4 regions of the Streptomyces rectiverticillatus genome follow, and region 4 is predicted to be linked to each of the others. Evidence: riboswitches for the same ligand, from Rfam matches in the RefSeq annotation. Region 4 holds a riboswitch; each other region holds the start of a gene.
What was found. A riboswitch is a leader RNA that binds a small molecule or an ion and turns the genes downstream of it on or off. The one in region 4 is predicted to bind cobalamin.
Positions count from the first base shown of each region.

Region 1: it holds a riboswitch for cobalamin, as region 4 does, so the genes downstream of both, FGW37_RS21650 (ribonucleoside-diphosphate reductase subunit alpha) here and metE (5-methyltetrahydropteroyltriglutamate--homocysteine S-methyltransferase) in region 4, are expected to answer to the same signal.
Region 2: it holds a riboswitch for cobalamin, as region 4 does, so the genes downstream of both, FGW37_RS09775 (SCO2321 family membrane protein) here and metE (5-methyltetrahydropteroyltriglutamate--homocysteine S-methyltransferase) in region 4, are expected to answer to the same signal.
Region 3: it holds a riboswitch for cobalamin, as region 4 does, so the genes downstream of both, FGW37_RS07740 (cobalamin biosynthesis protein) here and metE (5-methyltetrahydropteroyltriglutamate--homocysteine S-methyltransferase) in region 4, are expected to answer to the same signal.

Region 1 is NZ_CP040752.1:4,929,885-4,933,249, forward strand. It holds gene FGW37_RS21650 (ribonucleoside-diphosphate reductase subunit alpha) at 1-1,513, opposite strand, end outside; adenosylcobalamin-variant (AdoCbl-variant) riboswitch at 1,686-1,786, opposite strand; gene mctP (monocarboxylate uptake permease MctP) at 2,014-3,365, opposite strand, start outside.
Region 2 is NZ_CP040752.1:2,293,829-2,297,193, forward strand. It holds gene FGW37_RS09770 (aldehyde dehydrogenase) at 1-987, opposite strand, end outside; cobalamin riboswitch at 1,334-1,461, shown strand; gene FGW37_RS09775 (SCO2321 family membrane protein) at 1,674-2,951, shown strand; gene FGW37_RS09780 (SCO2322 family protein) at 2,948-3,365, shown strand, end outside.
Region 3 is NZ_CP040752.1:1,827,449-1,830,813, forward strand. It holds gene FGW37_RS07730 (inorganic phosphate transporter) at 1-1,188, shown strand, start outside; gene FGW37_RS07735 (hypothetical protein) at 1,215-1,445, shown strand; cobalamin riboswitch at 1,634-1,753, shown strand; gene FGW37_RS07740 (cobalamin biosynthesis protein) at 1,882-2,847, shown strand; gene FGW37_RS07745 (cobyric acid synthase) at 2,877-3,365, shown strand, end outside.
Region 4 is NZ_CP040752.1:567,941-571,305, forward strand. It holds gene FGW37_RS02265 (hypothetical protein) at 1-22, opposite strand, end outside; gene FGW37_RS02270 (hypothetical protein) at 113-460, opposite strand; gene FGW37_RS02275 (hypothetical protein) at 675-1,067, shown strand; cobalamin riboswitch at 1,148-1,358, shown strand; gene metE (5-methyltetrahydropteroyltriglutamate--homocysteine S-methyltransferase) at 1,539-3,365, shown strand, end outside.

The DNA of each region.
Region 1 (3,365 bases), 4.4 Mb from region 4:
CCTGCTCAGTCGGGTAGAAGTTGATGTCCACGACGCGGTCGAGGAAGGTGACGGCCGTGCGGACCGTGCGGTCGAGCTTCTCCCAGTCCATCTCGCCGCCGGCACCGAGGTGCTGCGCGAGGTTGACGGAGCCCAGGTTGCAGACCGCGGTCTCGCCGTCGTTCGTGACCTCGAGGATCTCGGTGCAGAGGTTCGAGGAGTGGACGACCGCGCCCTTCTCGGCCGTCTGGTTGGCGGTGCGGTTGGCGGCGTCCTTGAACGTCATCCAGCCGTTGCCGGTCTGCGCGAGGGTGCGCATCATGCGGGCGTAGAGCACGCGGGCCGGGATCTGCTTGACGGCCTTGCCCTCGGCCTCGTACTTGCGGTACGCGGCGTCGAACTCGTCGCCGTAGAGGTCGACCAGGTCGGGCGTGTCGGCCGGGGAGAACAGCGACCACTCGGCGTCGGCCTCGACGCGGCGCATGAACTCGTCCGGGATCCAGTGCGCGATGTTGAGGTTGTGGGTGCGGCGGGCCTCCTCACCGGTGTTGTCGCGGAGCTCCAGGAACTCCTCGATGTCGGCGTGCCAGGTCTCGAGGTAGACGCAGGCCGCGCCCTTGCGGCGGCCGCCCTGGTTGACGGCGGCGACGGAGGCGTCGAGGGTGCGCAGGAACGGCACGATGCCGTTGGAGTGGCCGTTGGTGCCGCGGATCAGCGAGCCGCGCGAGCGGATGCGGCTGTACGACAGGCCGATGCCGCCGGCGTGCTTCGACAGGCGCGCCACCTGGTGGTAGCGGTCGTAGATCGAGTCCAGCTCGTCCAGCGGGGAGTCCAGCAGGTAGCAGGACGACATCTGCGGGTGGCGGGTGCCGGAGTTGAAGAGCGTGGGGGAGGACGGCAGGTACGACAGGGTGCTCGTCAGGCCGTACAGCTCGGCGACGTCGGCGACGGCGCGCACGGAGTGGTCCTCGGCCAGGCCGCAGGCCACGCGCAGCAGGAAGTGCTGCGGGGTCTCGATCACGTTGCGGGTGATCGGGTGGCGCAGCAGGTAGCGGCTGTGCAGGGTGCGCAGGCCGAAGTAGCCGAAGCGGTCGTCGGCGCCGTCGGCGAGGGCCGTCTCGACCAGCTCGTCCAGGCGCGCGGCGTGGGTGGCCACGAAGGCGGCGGTGTCGTCCGCGATCAGGCCTTCCCGGTGGCCGACGGCGACCGAGGCGGAGAAGGACGTGGCGCCCTGGCCGGCGGCCTCATCGGCGATCGCGCGGGTGAGCAGCCGGGCGGCGAGCTTGGAGTACTCGGGCTCCTCGGCGATCAGCCCGGCGGCGGCCTCGGTGGCGAGGGAGCGCAGCTCGGCCTCGTCCGAGCTCGCGCTCCGGCCCCGCAGCGCGGCGGCGGCGACCTTGCCCGGGTCGGTGGCGGGAAGGTCGGCGGTGAGGTCGGTCAGGGTGCGCAGCAGCGCGGTCCCGGGGCCGCCGGTCGCTTCTTCCGCAGTCACTGAGACGGACCCTGAAACCGGGTCTGCGGGCGCGATGGTCACTGAGGCTCTCCCTCGCTCGGCTGGGTGGGCCGGCGGGAGGGCACGACGGTCGCGCACGGGCACGCCTGATGGACCAGGGCATGCCTCGTAGGCGTCCGCCGGCCCAACCCGCGAGGCCCGGACGAATTCAACGCCCATAGCCGAGCCCAGGGCAGGCTCGGTGGAGGGCGTGCTGCCGGCAGGTACTCGGACTCCTGCATGCGCGGCTTAACGGCATACATGCACCGTTGCGGGACAGTTCCGGATTTTCACCGGATTCCCCTGCGACGACAGCGAGGACGAGCATACATCTAGTGCCGCCCCTCGCACGCGCCCCCACATGTTGTGTCGCGCGGTAAGCGCATGGGTCGGAATGTGTTATCAGGCCCCGGTGTTGAGGGTGGGTTCGCAGGTCGGAGGGGGGTCGGGCGCGGGGCACGGCGAAGGGCCGTCACGCCCCTTCCAGGGGGGCGTGACGGCCCGGTCGGCTCCGCGGGGCGAGGGCCCCGCGGAGGGTCGCTCTAATGGCCTCCAGGGGCCCCTGCGGTGGCCGGCGGGAGCTCGCTCCGGACCCCGGGGTCGCCGGCGTCCGCCGTGTAGTCCGCCGCCGTGGTCTCGTCCGTGCCGTCCGGCACGCGGAGCGCCTTCAGGGCGAACGTCAGAACGATGACGACGATCACATTGAGCGCGAAGGCGGTGAGCCCGATATAGCCCTTTTCTCCAATAAGGGGGATGAGGTTGGTATTCCCGAAATGATCCTGCGTCGCGCTCGGCGTGTCGTACGCCTTCCAGGTGCCGTACCCCATCCCTGCGGCCCAGCCGGCCAGCAGGGCCCAGCGGTGGAACCAGCGGGTGAAGAGCCCGCCCACGAGCGCGGGGACGGTCTGCAGGATCCAGATGCCACCGAGCAGCTGGAAGTTGATGGCGACGGTCTTGTCCATGGTGAGGACGAAGACGAGCGCGCCGACCTTCACCAGCAGCGAGGCGAGCTTGGAGACCTTCGCCTCGTGCCCGGGCGAGGCGTCCGGCCGGATGAAGTCCTTGTAGATGTTGCGGGTGAAAAGGTTCGCCGCGGCGATCGACATGATCGCGGCCGGGACCAGGGCGCCGATGCCGATGGCGGCGAAGGCCACGCCCGTGAACCAGTCCGGGAACATGTTCTCGAACAGCTGGGGGATCGCGAGCTGCCCGTTCTTCACCTTGATCCCCGCGGCGATGGCCATGAAGCCGAGCATCGCGAGCAGGCCCAGCATCAGGGAGTACAGCGGCAGGATCGTGGTGTTGCGGCGGATGACGTTGCGGCCTTTGCTGGAGAGAACCGCGGTCACCGAGTGGGGGTAGAGGAAGAGCGCCATCGCCGAGCCGAGCGCGAGCGTCGCGTACGCCCACTGCGCGTCCGGACCGCTCACCAGGGCGCCGCGCGGCTTTCCGGTCTCCGGGTTCTTGACCGCGAACGCTTCGCCCGCCTTGCTGAAGATGTGGTCGAAACCGCCCAGCTTGATGGGGATGTAGATGATCGCCACGATGATCACGATGTAGATCAGCGCGTCCTTGACGAAGGCGATCAGCGCGGGCGCCCGCAGCCCGGAGGAGTAGGTGTAGGCCGCGAGCACGCCGAAGGCGATGAGCAGCGGCAGATCCTTCATAAACCAGTTCGACCCGCCACCCACGCCCAGCACGTCCAGGACCGCCTGGATGCCGACGAGCTGCAGCGCGATGTACGGCATCGTCGCGAGGATGCCGGTGAGCGCGAGGGCGAGCGAGAGGCCCTTCGAGCCGAAGCGGCCGCGGACGAAGTCCGACGACGTCACGTAGCCGTGCTTGTGGGAGACCGACCACAGACGGGGCAGGAAGGTGAAGACCAGGGGGTAGC
Region 2 (3,365 bases), 1.7 Mb from region 4:
GAGCGCGATGTACTCCAGCGAGCGCCGCCGCTGCCGCTCGGCGACGAGCGGGCCGACCTGGGTGGCGGGGTCGAGGGGGTCGCCGACGACGAGGGCGGAGGCGGCCGCGGCGAAGCGCTCGGCCAGCTCTGCGTAGTGGGCGCGGGGGGCGAGGATGCGTGTCTGGGCGACGCACGCCTGCCCGTTGTTCATCCAGGCGTTGGGGACGATGCCGGTGACGGCCGCGTCCAGGTCGGCGTCCGGCAGGATGATCGCCGCGGACTTCCCGCCGAGCTCCAGGGTGACGCGGGTGAGGTTGCGTGAGGCGACCTCCATGACGCGCTTGCCCGCCGCGACCGAGCCGGTGAAGGCCACCTTGTCGACGCCCGGGTGGCCGACGAGGTACTCGCTGACCTCGCGCTCCGCGGGAAGGATGGACAGCACCCCCTCCGGCAGGCCCGCCTCGGTGACGATCTCCGCCAGCAGGTAGGCGTCCAGGGGCGTCTCGGGCGAGGGCTTGAGCACCACCGAGCAGCCGGTCAGCAGCGCGGGCGCGAGCTTGGCCGCGGCCACCAGCTGGGGCATGTTCCACGGCACGACGGCCGCGACGACGCCGACGGGCTCGCGCCGCACCAGCAGCGGCCCGAGGGCGCCCGCCCGCCGCTCCTCGTAGGGCAGGTCGCGGGCGACGGCGACGGCGCAGTCCCACACCATCATCGCGCCGAGGGCCTGGGCGAGGACGCTCCAGGAGTAGGGGGAGCCGTTCTGGGCGGAGACGGTACGGGCCAGCTCCTCGTGCCGGGCGGCGATGCCGTCCTTGATCCGGGTGACGACCTCGATGCGCTCGGCCGCCGGCAGGTCCGCCCAGATCCCGGAGTCGAAGGAGGTGCGGGCCGCGGCCACGGCGCGGTCGACGTCCTCGCGCGAGGCGTGCGGGACGCGGCCGATGACCTCCTCGGAGTGCGGCGACACCACGTCGATGACGGCGCGGCCGGCGGGGTCGGTCATGGTGCCGCCGATGAAGAGCTGCCCGTGCTCGATCAGTCCGTTCCCGTCCCGGTCCGGGTCCCGGTTCAGGTCCCGGTCCGGGTCCCGGTTCAGGTCCCGGTCCGGGTCCCGGTTCAGGTCTCGGTTCATGTCCTGGTTCATGCCCGATGCCTCCCGCGCGTCTGCGGAGCCCTGAGCGTCGAATCTGACGCTGCATCAGACAGTTAGCAGCTCCCCCGGCGCCGAGGCAACGGGGGCGACGGGCCCGGCGGGGCCGGGCGGGGCCGGTGGACGGCCGACTCGGCGGGGCCTGCGGGGGCCCGGCGGAGCCGCCGGCCGCCCCGCTCACCGGACGGCCGGGCCCCGACCCGGCCGGTTCCCGGCCGGTTAAAGTGTCCGTGACAACTTCATCCCGCCTCGGAACGGGGAAAGCCGGTGCAAATCCGGCGCTGACCCGCAACCGTGACTACGGCCCGCCGCCCCGGCACGGCCGTACGAGCCGGACCACCCGGGCCAGGCGGCAGGCTTCCGGAGCCGGTCGTACCGCCTGGCGGTGCCGCCCGGTCCACCGGCACCGTCGAGGTATGCGGAGCCGAGCCCGGTGCCACCGCGCGAAACTCGCGGGGCGGCAGCCGCGCACGGCTGCGCCACCGCGCACCCCGGCACGCCGGCCACCGCAGTGACACCCACCCGAGAGGCACGACCCCATGGCCCCCTCCCTCGTCGTCCACGCGCGCCGCGGCGCCGCGGTCCTGGCCACCGCCGCCGCACTGAGCACGGCCGTGGTCCCCGCCGCCGTCGCCGCCGGCTCCCCGTCCCCGGCTGCCCCCGGGCTCTACGGCACGGCGGACCCCAAGTTCGACGGCGTCTTCCGGCAGTCCCTGGCCTTCATGGCGCAGAGCGCGACGGGCGTCGTCCCGGCCAAGCAGGCCGTCGACTGGCTCGCCGGCCAGCAGTGCGCGGACGGCGGCTTCCCCGGCTACCGCGCCGACACGAGCAAGGCGTGCGACCCCCGGAAGGACGAGTTCACGGACGCCACCGCCGCGGCCGTGCAGGGCCTCGCCGCCGTCGGCGGCCGCTCGGAAGCCGTCAAGAAGGGCCTCGACTGGCTCAAGGCCCACCAGAACGAGGACGGCGGCTGGGGCTACCAGGCCGGCAGCCCCAGCGACGCCAACTCCACCTCCATCGCCCTCGGCGCGTTCGCCGCGGCCGGCCAGGACCCGGCCAAGGAGGCCGCCAAGGGCGGCAAGAACCCCGTCGAGACGCTGCTGACCTTCCAGCTCGGCTGCGACGCGAAGGAGGAGGGCGAGCGCGGCGCGTTCGCGTACCTCAAGGACGACAAGGGGCTGCGCGCCGACAACCTCGCCAGCGCCGCCGCCGCGCTCGCCACGCGCGGCAAGGGCTACCTCGTCGAGCCCCTGAAGAAGGACGCCGACCAGCCGGTCAAGCCGCTGGAGTGCTCCGGCGACGACCCGGCGAAGCCCAAGGACGCCGCCGCTGCCGCCGAGGCCGTCGACGGCTACCTCGTGGCCGCCACGGACAAGAACGGCGGCTACCTGCTGCCGTCCATGCCCGGCGCCCCCGCCAAGCCCGACCAGGGCAACACCGCCGACGCCGCCCTCGCCCTCGCCGCCGGCGGCCACCGCTCGGCCGCCGAGAAGCCCCTGAAGTGGCTGCAGTCCAAGGAGAGCGGCACCGCCGAGTGGGCCAAGGACCAGCCCGGCCGCCTCGCCAAGCTGATCCTGGCCACCCGCGCGGCGGGCGGCGACCCGCGCGACTTCGCGGGCACCGACCTGGTGTCGCAGCTGAACGCCACGGGCCCGGCCCCGGAGAAGAAGGCCACCGGCGGCATGGGGACGAAGGAGGAGGAGAAGGAGGACGACTCCGTCACCGTCAACGTGTGGTGGATCGTGGGCGTCGGCCTGGCCTTCGGCGCCGGCATCGGCTTCCTGATCAGCGGCCGCAAGAAGAAGCAGCAGCTGTGACCCGAGCCGCTGCGGCACGCGGCACGGTGACGCGCGGCGGCGCGCTCGTCGCGCTCACCGCCGGGCTCGCCGCCGTGCTCCTCACCCTCCTCGGCACCGCCCCCGCGCAGGCCGCCGGGTACCGGTACTGGTCGTTCTGGCAGGGCTCCGGCGGGCAGTGGGCGTACGCCACGCAGGGGCCGGCCACGGCCCGGCCCGGTGACGGCGAGGCCGTCGGGTTCCGGTTCGCCGTCAGCGCGGACTCCTCCGAGGCCGCGAAGCCGCGCACCGCCGCCGACTTCGGGGCGGTCTGCGACCGTACGCCCGCCAAGGACGGTACGAAGCGCGTCGCCGTCGTCCTCGACTTCGGCACGGCCGCGGACGCCCCCAAGGGCGAGACGCCGCCCGCCGCCCGCTCGGCCTGCGCCCAGGTGG
Region 3 (3,365 bases), 1.3 Mb from region 4:
TTCGACTTTACGAACGGCTTCCACGACACGGCCAACGCCATGGCCACCACCATCTCCACCGGGGCGCTCAAGCCCAAGGTCGCGGTGGCCATGTCGGCCGTGCTCAATCTCGTAGGCGCCTTCCTGTCCGTGGAGGTCGCGGCGACGATCTCCAAGGGCATCGTCGACGAATCAGGAATCCGGCCGGAGATCATCTTCGCCGGACTGGTCGGCGCGATCGTCTGGAACCTGCTCACCTGGCTCGCGGGCCTGCCCTCCAGTTCCTCGCACGCGCTGTTCGGCGGCCTGATCGGCGCGACCATCGCCTCGGTGGGCACCGGCGCCGTCCACGGTGACGCCGTCGTCATGAAGGTCCTCATCCCCGCCGTCGTCGCCCCGGTCGTGGCCGGCCTGGCGACCGTGCTGGCCACCCGCATGACCTACCGCCTGGCGCGCAACGCCGACCCCGAGGCCAGCGCCAAGGGCTACCGCGCCGGGCAGATCGCCTCGGCCGCCCTGGTCTCCCTCGCCCACGGCACCAACGACGCCCAGAAGACCATGGGCGTCATCACCCTCGCGCTGATCTCCGGCGGCGCCCTGGGCGTGGACGCCGACCCGCCGATGTGGGTCATCGCCTCCGCCGGCATCGCCATCGCGCTCGGCACCTACCTCGGCGGCTGGCGCATCATCCGCACCCTCGGCAAGGGCCTGGCCGACATCCAGCCGCCGCAGGGCTTCGCCGCCCAGACCGGCGCCGCCGTCACCATCCTGGCCTCCTCCCACATCGGCTTCGCGCTCTCCACGACCCAGGTCTGCTCCGGCGCCGTCATGGGCGCGGGCATGGGCCGCAAGGGCGGCGTGGTGCGCTGGTCCACCGCCGGCCGCATGATCGCCGCCTGGGGCCTGACCCTCCCGGCCGCCGGCCTCGTCGGCGCCGGCGCCGCGCTCCTGGCGGACCAGGGCGACTGGGGCGTGACCGCGGTCGCCGTCCTCGCGCTGGTCGCCTGCGGCGCGATCTGGGTGGCCTCGCGCCGCAAGCCGGTCACGCACGACAACGTCAACGACCTCAACGAGCCGCAGGGCGTCGTCCCGGCCCCGGCGGAGCCCGTCGGCGTGGTCACCGCGGCCCTCCAGGCCGTGTCGCCGCCGCCGGCCGGCCCCACCGCCGCCCCGGCCGCCGCCACCCCCGCCCCCGCGACGGCCGGCTGACCGCCGGGCAACGGAGGAGAACCACCATGAACATCGACTGGGCAGCACTCGGCCAGGTCTTCGGCGTCAGCCTCGTGGCCACCCTCGGCCTCGTGGCCGTCTTCACCCTCGGCATCGTGGGCACGTCCCGCAAGGCCGGGCCCACCGCCACCGCCCCGGCGGCCGGCCCGGGCGTGGTGGCGCGCACCGGCGCGTACGCCTGCTTCGCACTGTGCGCCGCGGCCGTGGGGTACGGCATCTACCTGATCGTGGCCTGACCGCCGGACCCGCTTCGACGGCCGGGGCTCCCCACCGGGGGCCCCGGCCGCTGCGTTTCCCTCCCGGGGGCCGCAGGCAGCCCCGGGCCGCTCGGCGTAGCCGGGGACGGCAGGTCGGGCCAGGTCAGAGGTGAGTTGACGGCGCCCGCGGCACATGGTGGACTTCCGGAGCCAAACGGCGACAGCAGAGGAAGCCGGTGTGAATCCGGCGCGGTCCCGCCACTGTCACCGGGGAGCGTCTCCCCCACGCGATGCCACGGCGGCGAGCCGGAAGGCCGGGGCGGCGCGGATCCGGGAGCCAGGAGACTCTGGTCGCCGGTCACGTCGAGCCAGGGCGCGGACCCTGAGTGAGGACACATCGTCATGCCCGGCGCCCGCCACCGAACGCCCCGCACACTCCCCTCCCCCCGCCGAGGCGTGACGGCGGTCTGAGCCGATGCGTGCCGATCCGATCGGTTTCGCGTGCGGCGCCGCCCTCGGCTTCCTCGGTGACCGCGTCCTGGGCGACCCCCGCCGCGGCCACCCCGTGGCCGCGTTCGGCCGCGCCGCCCAGGCCGTCGAGCAGCGCCTGTGGCGCGACCACCGCGGCCACGGCGCCGTGCACGCCCTGCTGTGCGCGGGCGGCGCCGCCGCCGGTGCCGCGCTGCTGGCGCGCGCCGCGCGCTCTTCCCGCCCCGCCGGCGTCGCCCTGACCGCCGCGGCCACCTGGGCCGTGCTCGGGGGCACCTCCCTGGGCCGCGAGGCCCGCGCCATCGGCGGCGCGCTCGCCGCCGGCGACGTGGACGTCGCCCGCGAGCGCCTGCCGCACCTGTGCGGGCGCGACCCGCAGGCCCTGGACGGGCAGCAGATCGCGCGCGCCGTCGTGGAGTCCGTCGCCGAGAACACCTCCGACGCCGTCGTCGGCGCGCTGGTGTGGGGCGCCCTGGGGGGCGTGCCGGGGCTGGTGGGCTTCCGGGCGGTGAACACGCTGGACGCGATGGTGGGCCACAAGTCCCCCCGCTACCGCCGCTTCGGCTGGGCCTCGGCCCGTCTCGACGACGTCGCCGGCTGGCCCGGCGCCCGTCTCACCGCGGCCCTCGCCGTCCTCGCGGGCCCGGATCCGCGCGGCGCCTGGCGGGTGGCCCGGCGGGACGCGTCCCGCCACCCCAGCCCCAACGCGGGCCCCGTGGAGGCCGCGTTCGCGGGCGCCCTCGGTGTGCGCCTGGGCGGCACCCTCGCGTACGCGGGCCGCGTCGAGCACCGTCCCGTGCTGGGGGCGGAGAACCGCCCGGTGGCCACGGACGACATCGAGCGCGCCGTACGCCTCTCGCACCGGATCTCCCTGCTGGCCCTGGGAACGGCCGTGGTGGGCAGGCTCTCTGTCGGAAGCTTCGCACGGTACGCACGGAGGAGGAGCCGGTGACGGCTGACAGGAGCGGGCCCGCGGGCCCGCTGGGCGGGGGCCTGCTGGTGGCCGGCACCACCTCGGACGCGGGCAAGAGCGTGGTGACGGCCGGCATCTGCCGCTGGCTGTCCCGCAAGGGCGTCAAGGTCGCGCCGTTCAAGGCGCAGAACATGTCGCTCAACTCGTTCGTGACGCGTGAGGGCGCGGAGATAGGCCGGGCCCAGGCCATGCAGGCGGCCGCGGCCCGCGTGGAGCCCAGCGCCCTCATGAACCCTGTGCTGCTCAAGCCGGGCGGCGACCGCAGCAGCCAGGTCGTGCTGATGGGCAAGCCGGTGGGCGAGCTCAGTGCGCGCGGCTATCACGCGGGCCGTCAGGAGCAGCTGTTCGGCACGGTGACGGAGTGCCTGGAGGAGTTGCGGCGCACGCACGACGCGGTGATCTGCGAGGGCGCCGGCAGCCCGGCCGAGATCAACCTGCGGCGCAGCGACATCGTCAACATGGGCATCGCCCGGGCGGCCCGGCTGCCCGTGGTCGTG
Region 4 (3,365 bases):
CACGCGCGGGATCGAGGGGCATGACGTCTCTCTGCTCTCGTGCCTGCCGGTGTGAAGGGAATGCCGCACGTGTACGCCTGCCCCGGACGGGCAGGGGCCGGCGCGGGCCTTCTCAGCAGCGCAGGACGTCGTTGCGCGCGGGGCCGGCGGACGACGCGGGGCCCTCGGGGTCGGCCAGGGGCGACAGCGGGCAGGACGGGGCCGCCGGCGAGGCGGACGCCCGGAAGGGCGGGAGGCAGGAGCGCCTGGAGGGCGATACCGAGGAGCGGGGCGAACGGGTGTCCGCGACGCAGTCGTCGGTGGCGGCGAACTCCACGGAGACGGAGCTCTCCTCCGCGGGGCCCAGGGCGTAGACCGTACCGCTCCCTCCGGAGAACAGCAGGAGGACGGAGACCAGCACGGCGACGACGGCCCGCACGGCGGGCCGCCACGGCAGCGGCTCAGGACTCCACAGGTTCATGCACTAAGCGTAATCAGTCAATTACTTTCGGCGCATTCCACCGTTCGGGTGAGGCCGTTGAATCGGACGCTGCATCTTCGTGCGGGAGCCGGGCACCTGGCCCGGATGGTCGCACAGCCCGCGCCGGAGCACCCGGGCGCGCCGTACGGTCGAGGCAGGGCCTCTCCGCTCGGCGGCGGACCCCGAACACGGCCAGGACGGCGAAGGAGGAGCAGTGACGGATGCCCGGGAGAGTGCGGACCACGTCAGCGTGCATCTGACGGACTGCGGCCACCAGGACGCGGGCGCCGTCTTCGGCGTCCTCGAGGCGGTCTTCCCCGAGGCCGGGCCGCCGCGCGGCGAGACCGGGCCCGGCGCCCCCGGCGCCGGCCCCATGATCTGGTGCATGAGCGTCGACACCCGGACGCGCACCGGCGGCGACGCGGTGCAGCCCGCGGGGACACCCCTGGCGGGCACGGTGACCGCCGATCTCTTCGGCGCGGCGGACCCCGTCCGCCAGGTCAAGGAGGAGCTCGAACGGGCCTTCGCCGTCGAGCACCGCGGGCACGTCTCCGGCGAGCACGAGATGGAGCTGCGCCTGCGCCTGGCCACGCTAACGGCCTCCTGAGGAAGGCCTGTTCGCGCGTTACGTGTCCCATGCCACAGTCCGGTATCCGAACAGGTCTGTCCGTGGGCCCGTCCGGCACCATATGGTGACGGTGCAGCCGGTTCGCCCTGCTCGCCAGGCAGGCGCGTCGCAAGAGGGAACCCGGTGGGAATCCGGGACTGCCCCGCAGCGGTGAGCGGGAACGACCGCCGTCATACGCACTGGATCCGCACGGATCCGGGAAGCGACGGCCAGTAGGTGCCCTATGGCGTGCCCGCGAGTCCGAAGACCTGCCGACTGCCCGTGCGCTGCCGAGCGCACGGAGATCCCGGTGACCTCGAGGGCGGGTCGGCGCACATACCAGGCGGGCACGGACGGCGGCGCACACGCGACCGCACTCCGGTGGCAACCCGCCCGGTTCCGTCGTTCCTTCGCGCCTTCCGCCCGTCCCCCGGGGTCATGGACGCACGCACGCTCGCGAAGGAGAGTTCCGTGACCAGCAAGTCCGCAGCCGCGGCAGCCCAGGCCACCGTGTACGGCTATCCCCGTCAGGGCCGCAACCGTGAACTGAAGAAGGCGATCGAGGGGTACTGGAAGGGCCGCGTCACCGCGGGCGCCCTCCGGGACACCGCCGCCGCACTGCGCCGCACCAATTGGCAGCAGCTGGCCGATGCCGGCGTTCACGAAGTGCCCACGGGTGACTTCTCGCTCTACGACCACGTCCTGGACACCAGCGTCATGGTCGGCGCGATCCCCGCGCGGCACCGCGCGGCCGTCGAAGCCGACTCCCTCGACGGCTACTTCGCCATGGCCCGCGGCACCCAGGACGTGGCGCCGCTGGAGATGACCAAGTGGTTCGACACCAACTACCACTACCTGGTCCCCGAGCTCGGCCCCGATACGGTCTTCACCGCGGACTCCACCAAGCAGGTCGCCGAGCTGAAGGAAGCCCTGGCCCTCGGCCTGACCCCCCGTCCGGTCCTCGTCGGCCCCGTCACCTACCTGCTGCTGGCCAAGGCCGCACCCGGCGTCGCCGCCGACTTCGAACCGCTCACCCTCCTCGACCGGCTGCTGCCGGTGTACGCCGAGGTGCTCGCCGACCTGCGGGCCGCCGGGGCCGCCTGGGTGCAGCTCGACGAGCCCGCCCTGGTCCAGGACCGCTCCCCCGCCGAGCTGAACGCCGCCGGCCGCGCCTACCGCGACCTGGGCGGCCTCACGGACCGGCCCCGGCTGCTCGTCGCCTCCTACTTCGACCGGCTCGGTGAGGCCCTGCCCGTCCTCGCCAAGGCCCCCGTCGAGGGCCTCGCCCTGGACTTCACCGGGCCCGCCGCCGCCAACCTCGACGACCTCGCGGCCGTAGGCGGACTGCCCGGCAAGCGCCTCCTGGCCGGCGTCGTCAACGGCCGCAACGTGTGGATCAACGACTTCGAGAAGTCCCTGTCCACCCTCGGCACCCTCCTCGGCCTCGCCGACCGCGTCGACGTCTCCTCCTCCTGCTCCCTGCTGCACGTCCCGCTGGACACGGCGGCCGAGCGGGAGATCGACCCGCAGATCGTGCGCTGGCTCGCCTTCGCCCGCCAGAAGACGGCCGAGGTCGTCACCCTGGCCCGCGGCCTGGCGCAGGGCACCGACACCATCGCGGCCGAACTGGCCGCCAACCGCGCCGACCTGGCCTCCCGCTCCGGCTCGGCCATCACCCGCGACCCGGCCGTGCGCGCCCGCGCCGCGGCCGTCACCGACGCCGACGGCCGCCGCTCGCAGCCGTACGCCCGGCGGGCGGCCGCACAGCGCGCCCACCTCGGCCTGCCGCTGCTGCCGACCACCACCATCGGCTCCTTCCCGCAGACGACGGAGCTGCGCACCGCCCGCGCCGACCTGCGCGCCGGGCGGATCGACGAGGCCGCGTACGAGCGGCGCATCGAGGCCGAGATCCGCGAGGTCATCTCCTTCCAGGAGAAGGCCGGCATCGACGTCCTGGTGCACGGCGAGCCCGAGCGCAACGACATGGTGCAGTACTTCGCCGAGCAGCTGACGGGCTATCTGGCCACGCAGCACGGCTGGGTCCAGTCGTACGGCACGCGCTACGTCCGCCCGCCGATCCTCGCCGGCGACATCTCCCGCCCCGAGCCGATGACCGTGCGCTGGACCCGCTTCGCCCAGTCGGTGGCGGGCCGCCCGGTCAAGGGCATGCTGACCGGCCCGGTCACCATGCTCGCCTGGTCGTTCGTCCGCGACGACCAGCCGCTCGGCGAGACCGCCCGCCAGGTGGCCCTCGCCCTGCGCGACGAGGTGAACGACCTGGAGGCCGCCGGGACGTCG